Linked DNA regions of Arthrobacter globiformis. The main gene of each other region encodes a partner of the protein of the gene in region 2 in a complex. Links are inferred from orthologs where the notes say so. Each region holds a gene or a part of one and is shown on either strand. Other genes may lie near its edges.

Region 1 (7,365 bases), 250 kb from region 2 along the record:
TGAACTGCCGCCCGGGGGGCTCCTTGAAGGACGTTTCCGGGAGAGGAAGCCCGCGGTCGCTACAGCGAACGGAGTACGGAAACCACCTTGCCCATCACAACCGCGTGATCGCCGAGGATGGGTTCGTACTGGGTGTTCTGCGGAAGCAGCCACGTGTGGCCGTCCCGCTGCCGGAAGGTCTTGACCGTTGCTTCGTCGTCGAGCAGCGCCGCGACGATGTCCCCGTTGACCGCGTCGCTCTGCCGCCGGACCACTACCCAGTCTCCGTCGCAGATGGCGGCATCCACCATGGAGTCGCCTGCGACCCTGAGCATGAACAGCTCGCCGTGGCCCACCAGCTGGCGGGGCAGCGGCATCAGGTCCTCCACCATCTGGTCCGCGAGGATGGGACCGCCGGCCGCGATCCGGCCTACCAGCGGGACCATTGCGGTGTCCATCGCGCTGGGCAGTTCGGACACGGCAGCGCCTGCCGTGCTCAGGGCCGGGGCCTTGTCCGCACCGCCGGATTTTGCCGTGCCTGCGTCCAGGGTGAGCGGCATCAGGACCTCCATGGCGCGCGGACGCTTGGGGTCACGCCGAAGGTAGCCAAGCTTTTCCAGCTGTGAGAGCTGATGGGTCACGCTGGACAGGCTGGCCAGGCCGACGGTGTCGCCGATTTCCCGCATCGACGGCGGATAGCCGTTCTCGTTGACCGAGCGCTGGATGGTTTCCAGGATCTTCTTCTGGCGGAGTGTAAGTCCCTTGGGGGTCCGCTGAGACCGCGGGCTGCGCTGGGGAGCCTTGCCGTCAGAGGCCTGTGCTGCCATGTTCGCCAACGCCTTTCCATTCCTCCCGGCCGCGGTAGCTGCAGTGGCCGGGAACTTCCGGCCTGAAAAATGTCAGACCCTGCTGATCAACTGCAGATGTGGTTGTTCTGTGATCTCCAACGTAGGCCAGCCATACGGCTTTTTCAAACATTTGTTCTAGCGAGTCTCGACTTAATTCGTTGATAGGTGCTAAAACTAGGAAAGGCAAAGTTCGAACATCTGTTCTAGTGCGGGCCGCTTGTTAGCCCGGTGTTCGAACTGTTTGTTCGAACGCGAGGCAGTACAACTTGGTCCAGGAGGGCTCACGCCATGTCAGCTTCAACAGCAGTCCAGTTCGCAGATCCCCATGGCCGTGCAACGGCTCAAGACGGTGTAGTGATCCACCTCAGTGCAGTCCGCCAGCGCAGTGCAGTGCGCGAACAAAGTGCACCCAGCGAACACAGTGCAGTACGCGAACACAGTGCAGTCCGCGAACGCAGTGAAGTGGGCCAGCGCGGCACGGTGCCTCCGTCCCGCGCAGCATCACGGCCGGGCAAGCCGCCGCGCCTTCGCCTCACCCGCCGAGGCCGGATTGTCCTGATCGGCCTGCCGCTTGTTCTGCTTGCCGCCGTGATTCTGTCCCTGGCGGGTCTCCTAAACTCGCCGGCCAAGGCTGCGGACAGCGCCAGCGGCCTGAGTGTCACGCCCGCAGTTTCGGTCACGGTGCAGCCCGGTGAATCGCTCTGGGCCATCGCCGGAAAAGTCGATCCGAACCGTGATCCCCGGGACGTGATCGCGGACATCGTCCAGCTCAACGACCTTCAGGCGGGGAAGGTCATGCCCGGCCAGCAGCTGTTTGTGCCGAACAAATAGCCTTGTGCCGAACAAATAGGCCGGGCCATGCAAAATGCGTGGCCCCGATTTAGTTGGCCTGCACCCTCGGCATGAGTCGAACGGCCCCGAAACGCGGGCAGCTGCGGGTGGTTGCCGTGCGCTGGAACCGTCACAGTTTCCGGCCAGCCCTCCGGGATACTTAAACTGACTAGGTGACTGACCAGCTTGAGCGACTGAACCGACTGCCCCTGCGGACCAATCTGAGGGGGCTGTCCCCTTACGGCGCCCCGCAGCTTGACGTTCCGATCCTGCTCAACGTCAACGAGAACACGCATGGCGTGCCCGCCGACGTGCGGGCGGCCATCACCGCGGCCGTAACCGAGGCCGCCGCCGGACTCAACCGGTACCCCGACCGCGAATTCACCGAACTCCGGGAGGCCCTGGCGGAATACCTCGGCCACGGGCTCAGCGCGGACAACCTCTGGGCAGCCAACGGCTCCAACGAGGTCCTCCAGCAGATCCTCCAGGCCTTCGGCGGCCCGGGCCGTTCGCTCCTGAGCTTCCCGCCGACGTACTCCATGTACCCGCTCCTCGCCAGCGGCACGGACACCGCCTACATCGCCGGCAGGCGCGCCGATGACTACGGCCTCAGCGCCGAGTCGGCCGCCAGCCAGGTGCGCGAACTCCAGCCCAACATCGTCTTCCTCTGCTCGCCCAACAACCCCACAGGCACGGGCCTGGGCCTGGATGTGGTGGAGGCCGTCTACGAGGCGGGCGAGGCCAGCCAGGCGGTCGTCGTCGTGGACGAGGCCTATCACGAGTTTGCGCACGACGGCACGCCCAGCGCTCTTACCCTGCTGCCCGGCCGGGAGCGGCTCATCGTCTCCCGGACCATGAGCAAGGCGTTCGCTCTTGCCGGCGCCCGCCTCGGTTACATGGCCGCAGCCCCGGAGGTGACCGACGCCCTGCGGCTGGTGCGCCTGCCCTACCACCTGTCGGCCGTCACGCAGGCTACTGCCCTGGCGGCGCTGCAGCACCGCGAGGCGCTCATGGCGGATGTCCAGGACATCAAGCGGCAGCGCGACCGGATTGTCGCTGAACTGACGCGGATGGGGCTGCGGCCCGCGGCGTCCGACTCCAACTACGTCTTCTTCGGCGGGCTGGAAAACCCCCATGAGGTCTGGCAGGAACTGCTGGATGCAGGGGTGCTTGTCCGGGACGTGGGCATCGCCGGCCACCTGCGCGTCACGGCCGGTACTGAGACGGAAACCACAGCCTTCCTGGAAGCGCTGGAAAGCATCCTGGCCCGGCAGGCCGCACTTCCGGCCTAAACTTGAATATGGACCAGGTCAGGTCCGCCCCCATCCTTCGTCAAAGGACATCTATCACCATGAGCGACACCGGAACCAAGGCTGCCGAGGCACGGATTGCCCGTATGGAGCGCGCCACCAGCGAATCTTCCGTGCTGGTGGAGATTAACCTCGACGGCACCGGAGTGTCGGACATCAGCACGTCGGTCCCGTTCTACGACCACATGCTGACGGCGCTGTGCAAGCACTCACTCATCGACATGACCGTCAAGGCCACCGGCGACACCCACATTGACGTCCACCACACCGTCGAGGATGTTGCCATCACGTTCGGCGAGGTGCTGCGCACCGCCCTGGGCAACAAGGCAGGCATCCGCCGCTTCGGTGAGGCCACCGTGCCGCTGGACGAGGCCCTGGCGCACGCAGTCGTCGACGTCTCCGGCCGGCCCTACCTGGTGCACGGCGGCGAGCCCGCCGGGCAGGAGTACCACCTGATCGGCGGCCACTTCACGGGATCGCTGACCCGGCACGTGTTCGAGGCAATCACGCTGCACGCCGGCATCTGCCTGCACATGAACGTCATCGCCGGCCGCGACCCGCACCACATCGTGGAAGCCCAGTTCAAGGCATTCGCGCGGGCTCTCCGTGCAGCCGTCGAGCCGGATCCCCGCGTCGAAGGCATTCCGTCCACCAAGGGAGCACTATGACCGGCAAAGTACTGCGCGAGGGTGCGATCATCGATCCGTCGGCCACGCTGAAGCCGGTTTCCCCGGAGGGCAAGCCCACCGTCACCGTCCTTGACTACGGCTCCGGCAACGTCCGTTCGGCCGTGCGTGCCCTGGAACGTGCCGGTGCCGAGGTCATCCTGAGTTCCAAGCCCGAGGACGTGCTGAACGCCGACGGGCTGGTCGTTCCGGGCGTCGGCGCCTTCGAAACGGTCATGCGCGAGCTCAAGGCCGTTGATGGAATCCGGATGATCGGCCGCCGCGTTGCCGGCGGACGTCCGGTCCTCGGAATCTGCGTCGGCCTGCAGGTGCTCTTCGAGGCCGGCGTCGAACACGGGACCGAAGCCGAAGGCATGGGGGAGTGGCCCGGCAAGGTGGAGCTCCTCCCGGCCGAAGTGGTGCCGCACATGGGGTGGAACACCGTCAAGGTCCCGGAAGGCTCCCGGCTGTTCGACGGCGTCGAGGGCGAGCGCTTCTACTTTGTGCACTCCTACGGCGTCCAGAACTGGGACTTCGAGGTGATCCAGCCCCGGATGGCGCCACCCCTGGTCACGTGGTCCGAGCACGGTGGTCCCTTCATCGCCGCCGTGGAGAACGGCCCCCTCTGCGCCACCCAGTTCCACCCGGAGAAATCCGGTGACGCCGGCGCACGGCTGCTTAAAAACTGGGTTGACGGGCTCCGCGGTCCGCATTCCCGGCAGCCGGCGGACGCCTAGATGTGGTCAATCCTCCTGATGGGGCTGGCCGGCCTCCTGGTGGGCGGTGGTCTGTCCTTCAGGCAGCAGCGCAAGCCGCTCTGGATCCAGATCGGTTTCTACGTGCTGGCCGCCATGTCGCTGCTGGCCGCCTACCTGCTGACCCTTCCCGGCAAATAGCCATCTAACCCGCCGTGTGCGCCGCAGTAGACGGCGCACACGGGAACCAGCGCCTACAAGAACTGAGGAAATCTCCGATGACCAGCCAAAACGAGCTGCCGGTACTTGAACTGCTTCCCGCCGTCGACGTCGTGAACGGCCAGGCCGTCCGCCTGGTCCAGGGCGAGGCCGGCAGCGAGACAAGCTACGGAACGCCGCTGGAGGCGGCGCTCAACTGGCAGCAGCAGGGCGCGGAATGGGTCCACCTGGTGGATCTGGACGCTGCCTTCGGACGCGGCTCAAACGCGGACCTGCTGCGCGAAGTGGTGGGCCGGCTGGACATCAAAGTCGAGCTCTCCGGCGGGCTCCGGGACGATGAATCCCTGGAAAAGGCGCTGGACCTGGGCGTCGCCCGGGTAAACCTCGGCACCGCCGCCCTGGAGAACCCGGACTGGACCGCGCGGGCCATCGATCGCTTCGGTGACCGGATCGCCGTCGGCCTGGACGTCCGGGGAACCACTCTCGCCGGCCGCGGCTGGACCAAGGAAGGCGGGGACCTGTGGGACGTGCTGGGCCGCCTCGAAGAGGCCGGCTGCGCACGCTACGTTGTTACGGACGTGACCAAGGACGGCACCCTGCAGGGGCCAAACGTTGAACTCCTGCGGCAGATGGTGGAGAAGACCGGCAAGCCCGTGGTGGCCTCCGGTGGCATTTCCAGCCTTGATGACCTGAAAGTCCTGCGCTCCCTGGTGCCGCTCGGCGTCGAAGGCGCCATTGTTGGCAAGGCCCTGTATGCCGGCGCCTTCACGCTGCCCGAGGCCCTCGACGTCGCCGGACGACGCTAGGGCCTCGCCGTGACCGAGTACCAGCGCAATTCCGCGGACGGCGGCATACCGGGCGCGGACCTGCCGCCGGCACGTCGGCTGCCCGGTCACATCGAGGCCGCCCTCGCCGGGGCCGGTGGCGCCACCGATTCGGCGGGACAGCCCTGGGCCGGGCGCAGCCTCGCCGGTGACGACGCCAAAATACACAACTTCGAGGACGACGACGGCACGGCCGACGCCGGCTATCTCACCGCACTCTCTGCTCTTGTTGCTGGCGACGGCGACGAGGCCGCGGTGGTTGCCTCGCTGGCCACCGCCCGTGTCTTTGTCCCAGTGGTGGCACAGTTGGCGGAGGAAGCCGAGGGCGCGCACGGCGTGCACGCCGATAAGCAGGCCGACATGGCGCTGGTGACGCTCAAGGCGCCCGACGGCCGCCTCGCCATGCCCGTGTTCACTTCGGCAGCAGCCTTGGCGGCGTGGCACCCGGAGGCGCGGCCCGTGGCCGTTTACGCCGCGAGGGCAGCCCTGTCCGCCGTCGCCGAAGGCGCCGAGCTGCTGGTCGTGGACCCCGGTTCCGAAGTGACCTTCGTGGTCAGGCGCCCCGGCGTGTGGGCCCTCGCGCAGCAGCGGCAGTGGGTGCCGGCCTACCTGGACACCGAGCTGGCCGCGGTGCTGCGCGCCGGAGCGGACGGTAAACCCGCAGTCCGCGGCCTCGAGGTCCTTCCCGGCGGGGGAGTCGCCACCACCACCGCCTCAGGCAGCCGCGTCGATGGCGGCGGAGCCGGACCGGAACTGCGGGTGGTGCTCTACCTGGAGGACGGACTTGATGCAGCCGCGGTCCAGGCCCTCGTTGCCAGACTCCAGGCCGAGTGGAGCCGGAATGTATTGTTTGGTGAGCGCGTTGATTCGATCGAAGTCAAGCTAAGGCGCGCCGCGCAGTAGCCGCCGGGCCTGTGGGGTCCGTTCCGGTGCTGTCCGGCGGCGGAACTGAGGACCCACCTGTGAATTTCAGCCTGTACCGGGAGCTGCTGGCCATTCGGCCTATCCGCCGGCTCCTGGCGGTCGGCATGATTGCCCGCATTCCCCATTCGGCGGCGGGCGTCCTGCTGACCCTGCACATCGTCCTGACCCTCGGCGAGGGCTATGCGGCCGCTGGTACGGCAGCGGCGGTGATGACCATCGGGATCGCGCTCGGCGCACCTTGGCGCGGCCGCCGGGTGGATACGGTGGGCCTGCGGACGGCCCTGATACCTTCCGTGATTTCGGAAACTGTCATCTGGTCCGTCGTGCCGCACGTCTCCTACCAGTGGCTGCTGCCCCTCGTGTTTGTCGGCGGCCTGCTGACGCTTCCCATTTTCAGCGTGGTACGGCAGTCCCTGGGGGTCCTGGCGGACGGGGACCAGCGCAGGACAGCGTTCGCGCTGGACGCGGTCAGCACCGAGCTGGTGTTCATGATCGGCCCGGCCGCGGGTGCTGTTGTGGCCACGAGCGGCCATTCCGTGCTGGGGCTGACCGCCGTCGGTGTCTCGACGTCGCTGGCCGGGCTCTTCCTGATGTGGTTCAACCCGCCCACCCGCAGTGCTGTCCGCAACGAATCCTGCGAGGCGGACCAGCAGGAAGCCGCAGAGGTAGCCGTTGTGGCCGCCGCGCCCGCGCACCTGCAGGAAGCTGCGGCTGAACTCCGTCCGGCGGCTGCGGGCAGCAGGGGGCGGGCAGTCCTGAGGCGCAGGGTGGCCCGCAGCTTCGGCTGGTTCACCGCAGGTGTGGCCGCGGTGTTCGCCGTCGCCGCCGGCGCCGGCATGGTGCTCAGCGGCACCGATGTGGGAATCGTGGCTGCCCTGGAAACCGGCGGCCACCAGGGCGAGATCGGGGTGGTGTTCCTCTTCTGGTGCGCCGCCTCGGTGGTCGGCGGCCTTGTCTACGGCGCGATGCACCGGCCCGTTTCACCGATTCTCCTGCTGCTGGGCATGGCTGCCCTGACCATTCCAATGGGCTTTGCCACCGACACGCTGACCCTCAGCCTGTTGTCGCTG
Region 2 (7,344 bases):
CTCCTCGGCGAGTGCCTTGTCCGCGTCGACGGTCTTGCCGCGCGGCCGGGAACCGGCAATGGGGTGGGTGATGACATCCTCGCCGGTCACGGTCACCAGCGCCTCCGGCGATGAGCCGACGATCGAGTACTGCCGGCCGGCGGCGTCCTCGAGGCTGAAGATGTACATGTAGGGGCTCGGGTTGGTGTTGCGCAGCACCCGGTAAACGTCCAGCGGCGACGCCCCGCACTCCATCTCGAAGCGGCGGGAGATGACCACCTGGAAGACTTCGCCGTCCACGATCGCCTCCTTGCCCCGGTCGAGGGCGGCGAGGTACTCGGGCTCGTGCCAGCGCTCCTGGACGCTGGCGGCAAAATCGAGGGCCGCCGGCTCCAGCACGGACACCGGCTGGAGCACCGGGGTGCTGATGCGTGCCAGCAGTTCCTTAACGCGGGCGACGGCGTCATGCCAGGCCTCGTCGACGCGTTCGGAGCTGTTGTCGAAGTTGATGGCGTTGGCGATGAGCAGCACCGTGCCGTCCATGTTGTCGTGGACGGCCATGTCCGTGACGAGGTTCAGGGCCAGTTCGGGCAACTGCAGGTCGTCCTCGGGCGGGCTGGTCAGCTTCTCCCAATGCCGGACCGTTTCCCAGCCAAGGAAGCCCACCAGGCCGGAGGTGAACGGCGGGAGCCCGTCAAACCGGTCGGTGCGCAGCGCCTCGATGGTGTCGCGGATGGCATCAACAGGGTTTCCGTCCACGGGCACACCCGCCGGCGGCTCGCCCAGCCAGTGCGCCTGTCCGTCCTTGGTGGTCAGCGTGGCGCGGGACCGGGAACCAATGAAGGAGTATCGGGACCAGGCACCTCCGACAGCCGCCGACTCCATGAGAAACGTGCCCGGCTGGCCCTGCGCCAGCTTCCGGTACAGCCCGATCGGCGTTTCGGCATCCGCCAACACCTTGAGCCGGACAGGGATGACGCGGCTGTGGGCGGCGAGTTCCCGGAACTCTTCCAGGCCAGGGCTGATGATTCCGAGGTCCTGCATCGCTATTGGTTCTCCGTCTGTTCTTGGTTAATGCCTGGGTGTAAGGCCTGTTCGGCGTAGGGGCCCTGCTGGGTGCAGGGGCCTGCTGGGTGGCAGAGGCGGGCCGCTAGTTGGCCGGACCCGCCACAACGTCGAGGGCCCGGCCGTCAAAGCAGGTCCGTGTACCGGTGTGGCATGCGGCCCCCACCTGGTCCACCCGCACGAGGAGGGCGTCGCCGTCGCAGTCCAGGGCCACCGACTTGACCCACTGCACGTGACCGGAAGTGTCACCCTTGCGCCAGTACTCCTGCCGGGAGCGCGAGTAGAACGTCACGCGGCCGGTGGTCATGGTCCGGTACAACGCCTCGTCGTCCATCCAGCCGAGCATGAGGACCTCGTTGGTGTCGAACTGCTGCACGATGGCAGCAACGAGTCCGGCGCCATCCCGCTTCAGGGCCGACGCAATTTCGGCTGGAAGGGGGTTTCCCGGCAGACGGCTTTCGCCGGCGCCGAAGGAAGGGGCACCGGCGAGTGAGGCGGGGGCGGGGCTGGGGGCGGGCTGCTCAGACATCACGTCAAGTCTAGTGCCCATCACAGGACCCTGGCACAAACGCCCTCACGTCCCCCGCTCCCCCGGAACACCTCCCCCGGAACACCGCCCGGGCCGCAGGGGCATTGGGCCACCTGCGGGCCGTGCAGTCGGCTGGAGAAAGTCGGCTGCGCAACTCCACCGGGGACGTGCTAGTTTTCCAAGTGATGCATTTCGTCGATCCGTCCCGAGAAGTCCTGGCCGAGACCCTGCTGGCGGCCGGTCCTGACTCTCCCACGCTCTGCAAGGGCTGGAAGACCAGGGACCTCGCAGCTCACCTTTACCTGCGCGAGCGGAAGGCTGCCGTCGGGCTGGGCCTGATCATCAAGGGCCTGTCCAAGGCCTCGGACAAGGCGACCGCCCGGCTGGCCGGAAAGCTCACGACGGCCGACGACTACGCCAAGCTCGTGAACTCCTTCCGCGCGGGACCGCCCGCGCTCTCGCCCATGAAGATCAAGGCACTGGATGAGAGCTCCAACCTGATCGAATACTTCGTCCATACGGAGGATGTCAGGCGGGCCGTTGACCGCTGGGCACCACGTGCCCTCGACGAGGAGTACTCGGACGCCCTGTGGGATGAGCTCGTCAAACGGGCAGCCATCCTCTACCGCGGCGTGGACCTGGGCATCGTCCTGGTCAGCCCCTCCGGCCCCCGGCACGTTGCCAAGCGCGCCCCGGTATCGGTGGCCATCGTCGGGGAGCCAGGTGAACTGCTGATGCACGCCCACGGCCGCACGCGCCATGCACTGGTAACCTTCGAAGGCCAGCCAGACGCCGTCGCCCTCCTCCAGTCAGCCGAAGTCGGGCTGTAACAGAAGCAATGTGGGCCCACGCCTGCAGTGTTCCCTGGCCGCTCGCTTGTTTTAACGGACCTCGAAGCCGGCATCGCGGATTGCGGTCTTGACCTGCGACATCATGTCGTCCGGGCCCCAGTGGAAGATGGAGGCGGCGAGGACGGCGTCCGCTCCGGCCTGAACGGCGGGTGGGAAGTGCGCAGGCTCCCCGGCACCGCCGGAGGCGATGATCGGAACCTTGACCGCGGACCGGACCAGCCGGATGAGCTCGAGGTCGAAGCCGTCCTTGGTGCCGTCGGCGTCGATGGAGTTCAGCAGGATTTCGCCGACCCCGCGGTCCGCCGCTTCCCTGGCCCAGGCGATGGCGTCTATTCCGGTGCCCTGGCGGCCACCGTGGGTGGTCACTTCAAACCCCGACGGCGTGGGCTGGGATCCGGGGCGGACACGCCGTGCGTCCACGGACAGCACCAGGACCTGGGAACCAAAGTGCCGGGTGATTTCGTCGATGACGTCGGGGCGGGCCACGGCAGCGGTGTTGATGGATGCCTTGTCGGCACCGAAGCGCAGCAGCTTGTCCACCTCGGCCACGCCGCGGACCCCGCCGCCGACCGTGAGCGGAATGAACACTTCCTCGGCGGTGCGGCGGACGACGTCGAACGTCGTTTCCCGGTTGCCGGAGGAGGCGGTCACGTCCAGGAAGGTGAGTTCATCGGCGCCGGCGTTATCGTAGCGGTGGGCCAGTTCCACGGGGTCCCCGGCGTCGCGGAGGCCTTCGAAATTGATGCCCTTGACCACGCGGCCGGCGTCAACGTCCAGGCAGGGAATAACGCGGACGGCTACAGCCATGACTTCTCCTGTTGTGCTGCTGGGGGTGCTGTTGAAGGAAACCGGGTCAGATCCGGCAGGCGTGGATGCTGCTGACCAGGATGGCGCGCGCGCCGAGGTCGTACAGCTCGTCCATGATCCGGTTGGTTTCCTTCTTGGGCACCATGGAGCGGACGGCCACCCAGTCGGAATCTCGCAACGGTGAGACGGTGGGTGATTCCAGGCCGGGCGTGAGGCCGGCAGCCTGCTCCACCAGCTCCTTGCGGATGTCGTAATCCATCAGCACGTACTGGCGCGCCACCAGGACACCCTGCAGGCGCCGGATCAGGACATCGATTTCCCTGGCCGTGCCGTTGGCCGCGCCGCCCTCGCCGGTACGGCGGATGAGCACTGCCTCGGACTTGAGGATCGGCTCACCGAAGATCTCCATGCCGGCGGCCTTGAGCGTGTTGCCTGTTTCGACGACGTCGGCGATGGCGTCCGCGACGCCGAGTCGCACGGAGGATTCCACCGCGCCGTCCAGCCGGACCACCTTCGCCTTGATGCCGCGCTCCGCCAGGTAGTCGCGCAGGAGACCGTCGTAGCTGGTGGCAAGGCGCTTGCCCTCGAGTTCCTCCACGGCGCTGAAGTCGCCGATCGGTCCGGCGAAGCGGAACGTAGAGGCGGCAAAGCCCAGCGGAAGCAGTTCCTCCGCCTCCACCTGCGCGTCCAGCAGGAGGTCACGGCCGGTGATTCCGACGTCGAGCGTTCCCTGCCCGACGTAAACGGCGATGTCCCGGGGGCGGAGGAAGAAGAACTCGATGTCGTTGTCGGGGTCCACCATGACCAGCTCACGGCTGTCACGGCGCTGGCGGTAGCCAGCCTCGGACAGCATGGCGGAGGCGGCTTCGGACAGGGATCCCTTGTTGGGTACGGCTACACGCAGCATTAGGAGGTCTTTCTGGTTTGGAAGGTTGTGTCAGGCAAGCGGGGCCACGCAGAGGCGGCTAGAGATGCTTGTAGACGTCTTCCAGACTGAGTCCTTTGGCGAGCATCAGGACCTGCAGGTGGTACAGGAGCTGCGAGATCTCCTCGGCGGCGGCTTCGTCGGATTCGTATTCGGCTGCCATCCAGACTTCAGCCGCTTCCTCCACGACTTTCTTGCCGATGCCGTGGATTCCCGACTCCAGTTCGGCGACGGTGCGGGAGCCCTCGGGGCGGGTCGCTGCCTTCTCGCTCAGTTCTGCGAACAGCGTCTCGAAATTCTTCACGCCCTCCAGCCTACTTGCTCGGGGCCGGGGCCCGCCTGTCGGGCAGTTCCATGACGGCGGGGATGTGAGCGATTGCACACGTTGCATGCTTGCGCCCGCATCCCCGCGGCGCCCGGAACCGAGGGAAATGTTTTAGTACTGCCTGAGCAGCAGTGCCGTGGCCAGCGCAGCTGTGACGGCCTCGTGTCCCTTGTCCTCCGACGATCCGGGCAGTCCGGCCCGGTCCAGGCCCTGCTCTTCGGTGTCGCAGGTCAGCACGCCGAACCCGACCGGCACGCCGGTGCTGACGCTGACATTGGTGAGTCCCGACGTCGCGGCCTGGCAGACGTAGTCAAAGTGCGGCGTTCCGCCACGGATGACGACGCCGAGGGCGACGACGGCGTCAAAGTGCGATGCCAGCCGCGCGGCGGCGACCGGAAGCTCGAAGCTGCCCGGGACACGCAGCACCGTCGGCTCGTTGATGCCGGCATCCTTGGCCGCGCGCAGGGCGCCGTCCAGGAGGCCGTCCATGATCTGCGTGTGCCAGCTTGCCGCCACGATCGCCAGCTTCAGCTGCGAGGTTTCCGCGGGGTCGAGGGTGGTGAGGTCAATCTGGGGTGCGCCATGTCCGCTCATGAAGTCTTCGTGATCCGTTCAGTCTTGTTCGTGGTCAAAGGTGTCAGTGCCGGTGCGGGGCAGGCCCGCAGTCTCGGTGTCAAGGGTCAGGAGGTGGTCCATGCGGTCCTTCTTGGTCTGCAGGTACCGGAGGTTCTGCTCCCGCGACGGCACCTCGGTGGGCACCATCTCGACGACCCTGACACCCGCGGTAGCCAGGCGGTTCTGCTTGTCCGGGTTGTTGCTCAGCAGCCGGATCTCGTGCAGGCCCATCTCGGCCAGGATCTGCGCCGCAGCCTTGTAGCAGCGGGCGTCCACGGGCAGTCCGAGCTGCTCATTGGCCTCGACGGTGTCGAACCCGGCCTCCTGCAGGGCGTAGGCCTTGATTTTGTTGGCCAGCCCGATGCCCCGGCCTTCCTGGCCGCGAAGGTACAGCAGCGTCCCGCCGTTCTCAGCGATCAGCTCCAGGGCGTAGGCGAGCTGCTCGCCGCAGTCGCACCGGTAGGAGCCAAAAACATCGCCGGTGAGGCATTCCGAGTGCAGGCGCACCAGCGGCGCCTTGCCGTCCTTGGCCGGGTTCGGGGAGCTGACCGCCAGGTGTTCGGCGCCGGTCACCAGATCGGTCCAGGCCTGCGACACGAAGTTTCCGAACGCCGTGGGCAGCTGGACCACAGGGCCGCTGCTCACCGGATGCGGCTGCCGGCCGTTGCTGCTCGGTTCCGCTGTTTGAGATGCCGTCATCGTGTTTCCCCTTCTCCGGCCGGACTGGCTTCCAAAGTGCTCTCCTGTGAAGATACACGGTTGCCAGCTCCCAGATAGGCAACCAGGTCCTCGATCGAGATCAAGGGGCAGCCGTGCTCGGCAGCGAAAACCCGAAGGCCGTCCAGCCGCATCATCTCCCCGTCGTCATACACAACTTCGGCGATCACGCCCACCGGCTCCAGGCCGGCGAGCCGGCAGAGGTCCACGGCCGCTTCGGTGTGGCCGGGGCGTTCACGCACTCCCCCATTAACGGCACGCAGCGGGAAAATATGCCCGGGGCGGGTCAGCGTGTCCGGGCCGCTGGCCGGATCGGCAATGACGCGGGCGGTGAGGGCCCGGTCGGTGGCCGAGATGCCCGTGCTTACGCCGGCGGCGGCGTCGCAGGAGACGGTGTAGGCGGTGCCCTTCGAGTCCTGGTTGACCTCCACCATGGGCGGCAGTTCCAGCGCGTCGGCCCGGGCGCCGTCGAGCGGCACGCAGATGACGCCGGAGCTGTACCGGATGGTCCAGCCCATGAGCGCCGGCGTGGCGTGCTGGGCGGCGAAGATGATGTCGCCTTCGTTTTCCCGGTCCTCGTTGTCCACCACCAGCACCGGCCGGCCGGCCGCCATGGCGCGGACAGCGTCCTCAATCGGGTCCAGCCTCAGGGGAACAGAGGTCAGCTCGCCGGACACCTCGGCGTCAAGCTTTGCCGTGCCGTTCACAGCTGAACCCCGCCTTCAGTGACAACTGAGCCTTCCGTGCCGAACTTCGAGGCGTCCGTGAATTCCAAGCCTGCGCTCCGGAAGGCGAGCAACCGCTCGGTGTACTTGGCCAGCACGTCCACCTCAAGGTTGACCCTGGCGCCGGCCGGCTTGGCCCCGAGGCCGGTGTCGGCCAGGGTTGTGGGGATAAGCCCCACCTCGAACCACGGCGCCGCCTCGGCTGCCGGGCTGACCGCGGTGACGGTGAGGGAGACGCCGTCGATGGCGATAGACCCCTTTTCCGCGATGTAGCGTGCAAGCCGCTGTGGCACTCCGAACCGGAGCCGTTCCCAGTTTCCCTGCGGCTCGCGTTCGAGCAGTTCGCCGACGCCGTCCACGTGGCCCTGGACCACGTGGCCGTCAAGGCGCCCGCCGGCGGGGACGCAGCGTTCCAGGTTGACGGGGTCGCCCGCCGCAAGCTCGCCAATGGTGCTGCGGATGAGTGTCTCGCCCATGACGTCGACGCTGAAGTCCTTGCCGTCGATGGCCGTGGCGGTGAGGCAGACGCCGTTGACGGCGATGGAGCCGCCCAGCGACAGCGCTTCAGCGGTGCCGGGGGCGTGCAGGCGCAGCGTTGCGCTTGTGTCCCCGTTCCGGTCCACGGAGAGGACCTTTCCCTGTTCGGCGATAATTCCGGTGAACATCAGTAGCCTCCCATGGCTGTGCCCGCTCCTGTGCGGACAGGTAGTGAATCGGTTGACGTTGATTGTGTTGCTGTTGACTGTGCCGCTGCGGGCGGGTCCTGGGTCCGGTGGGGCACGGTGGCTTCCTCCGGGAGCAGGTGC

What was found.
Region 1: the proteins of hisF (region 2) and hisH are in contact, whole or in part, in a crystal structure (PDB 6RU0), measured with the Thermotoga maritima proteins. The link is inferred for Arthrobacter globiformis from one-to-one orthologs. Residues at the interface, in WP_004080486.1 of Thermotoga maritima: Met1, Leu2, Ala3, Arg5, Ser40, Glu41, Asp45, Glu46, Ala70, Glu71, Ile73, Asp74, Ile75, Pro76, Phe77, Asp98, Lys99, Ser122, Gln123, Glu161, Thr195, Leu196, Asn247, Arg249, Glu251; in WP_004080484.1 of Thermotoga maritima: Asn15, Arg18, Arg22, Arg117, Leu118, Pro119, His120, Met121, Gly122, Trp123, Asn124, Asn134, Gly135, Tyr136, Tyr138, Val140, Tyr158, Glu180, Lys181, Ser182, Ser183, Lys184, Ile185.

Annotation. Positions count from the first base shown.
Region 1 is NZ_JAUSZX010000001.1:1,860,884-1,868,248, forward strand. The notes cover bases 2,582-5,501. They hold hisH (imidazole glycerol phosphate synthase subunit HisH), read left to right. Parts: upstream 2,582-3,632; coding sequence 3,633-4,370; downstream 4,371-5,501. Other genes in these bases: QFZ23_RS08560 (histidinol-phosphate transaminase), read left to right, coding at 2,582-2,950; hisB (imidazoleglycerol-phosphate dehydratase HisB), read left to right, coding at 3,010-3,636; QFZ23_RS08575 (hypothetical protein), read left to right, coding at 4,371-4,529; priA (bifunctional 1-(5-phosphoribosyl)-5-((5-phosphoribosylamino)methylideneamino)imidazole-4-carboxamide isomerase/phosphoribosylanthranilate isomerase PriA), read left to right, coding at 4,607-5,353; QFZ23_RS08585 (SseB family protein), read left to right, coding at 5,363-5,501. Outside these bases: transcriptional repressor LexA, read right to left, coding at 60-806; QFZ23_RS23695 (LysM peptidoglycan-binding domain-containing protein), read left to right, coding at 1,308-1,658; more of QFZ23_RS08560, read left to right, coding at 1,832-2,581; more of QFZ23_RS08585, read left to right, coding at 5,502-6,274; QFZ23_RS08590 (MFS transporter), read left to right, coding at 6,334-7,365. UniProt on the Escherichia coli protein: IGPS catalyzes the conversion of PRFAR and glutamine to IGP, AICAR and glutamate. The HisH subunit catalyzes the hydrolysis of glutamine to glutamate and ammonia as part of the synthesis of IGP and AICAR.
Region 2 is NZ_JAUSZX010000001.1:2,106,787-2,114,130, reverse strand. What follows is about bases 1,344-4,242. They hold hisF (imidazole glycerol phosphate synthase subunit HisF), read right to left. Parts: upstream 3,232-4,242; coding sequence 2,455-3,231; downstream 1,344-2,454. Other genes in these bases: QFZ23_RS09675 (phosphoribosyl-ATP diphosphatase), read right to left, coding at 4,197-4,242; hisG (ATP phosphoribosyltransferase), read right to left, coding at 3,278-4,138; QFZ23_RS09690 (TIGR03085 family metal-binding protein), read left to right, coding at 1,759-2,403; hisI (phosphoribosyl-AMP cyclohydrolase), read right to left, coding at 1,344-1,573. Also shown: QFZ23_RS09700 (anthranilate synthase component I), read right to left, coding at 1-1,023; more of hisI, read right to left, coding at 1,130-1,343; more of QFZ23_RS09675, read right to left, coding at 4,243-4,460; ribH (6,7-dimethyl-8-ribityllumazine synthase), read right to left, coding at 4,593-5,075; ribA (GTP cyclohydrolase II), read right to left, coding at 5,094-5,795; ribB (3,4-dihydroxy-2-butanone-4-phosphate synthase), read right to left, coding at 5,792-6,490; QFZ23_RS09655 (riboflavin synthase), read right to left, coding at 6,517-7,203; bifunctional diaminohydroxyphosphoribosylaminopyrimidine deaminase/5-amino-6-(5-phosphoribosylamino)uracil reductase RibD, read right to left, coding at 7,203-7,344.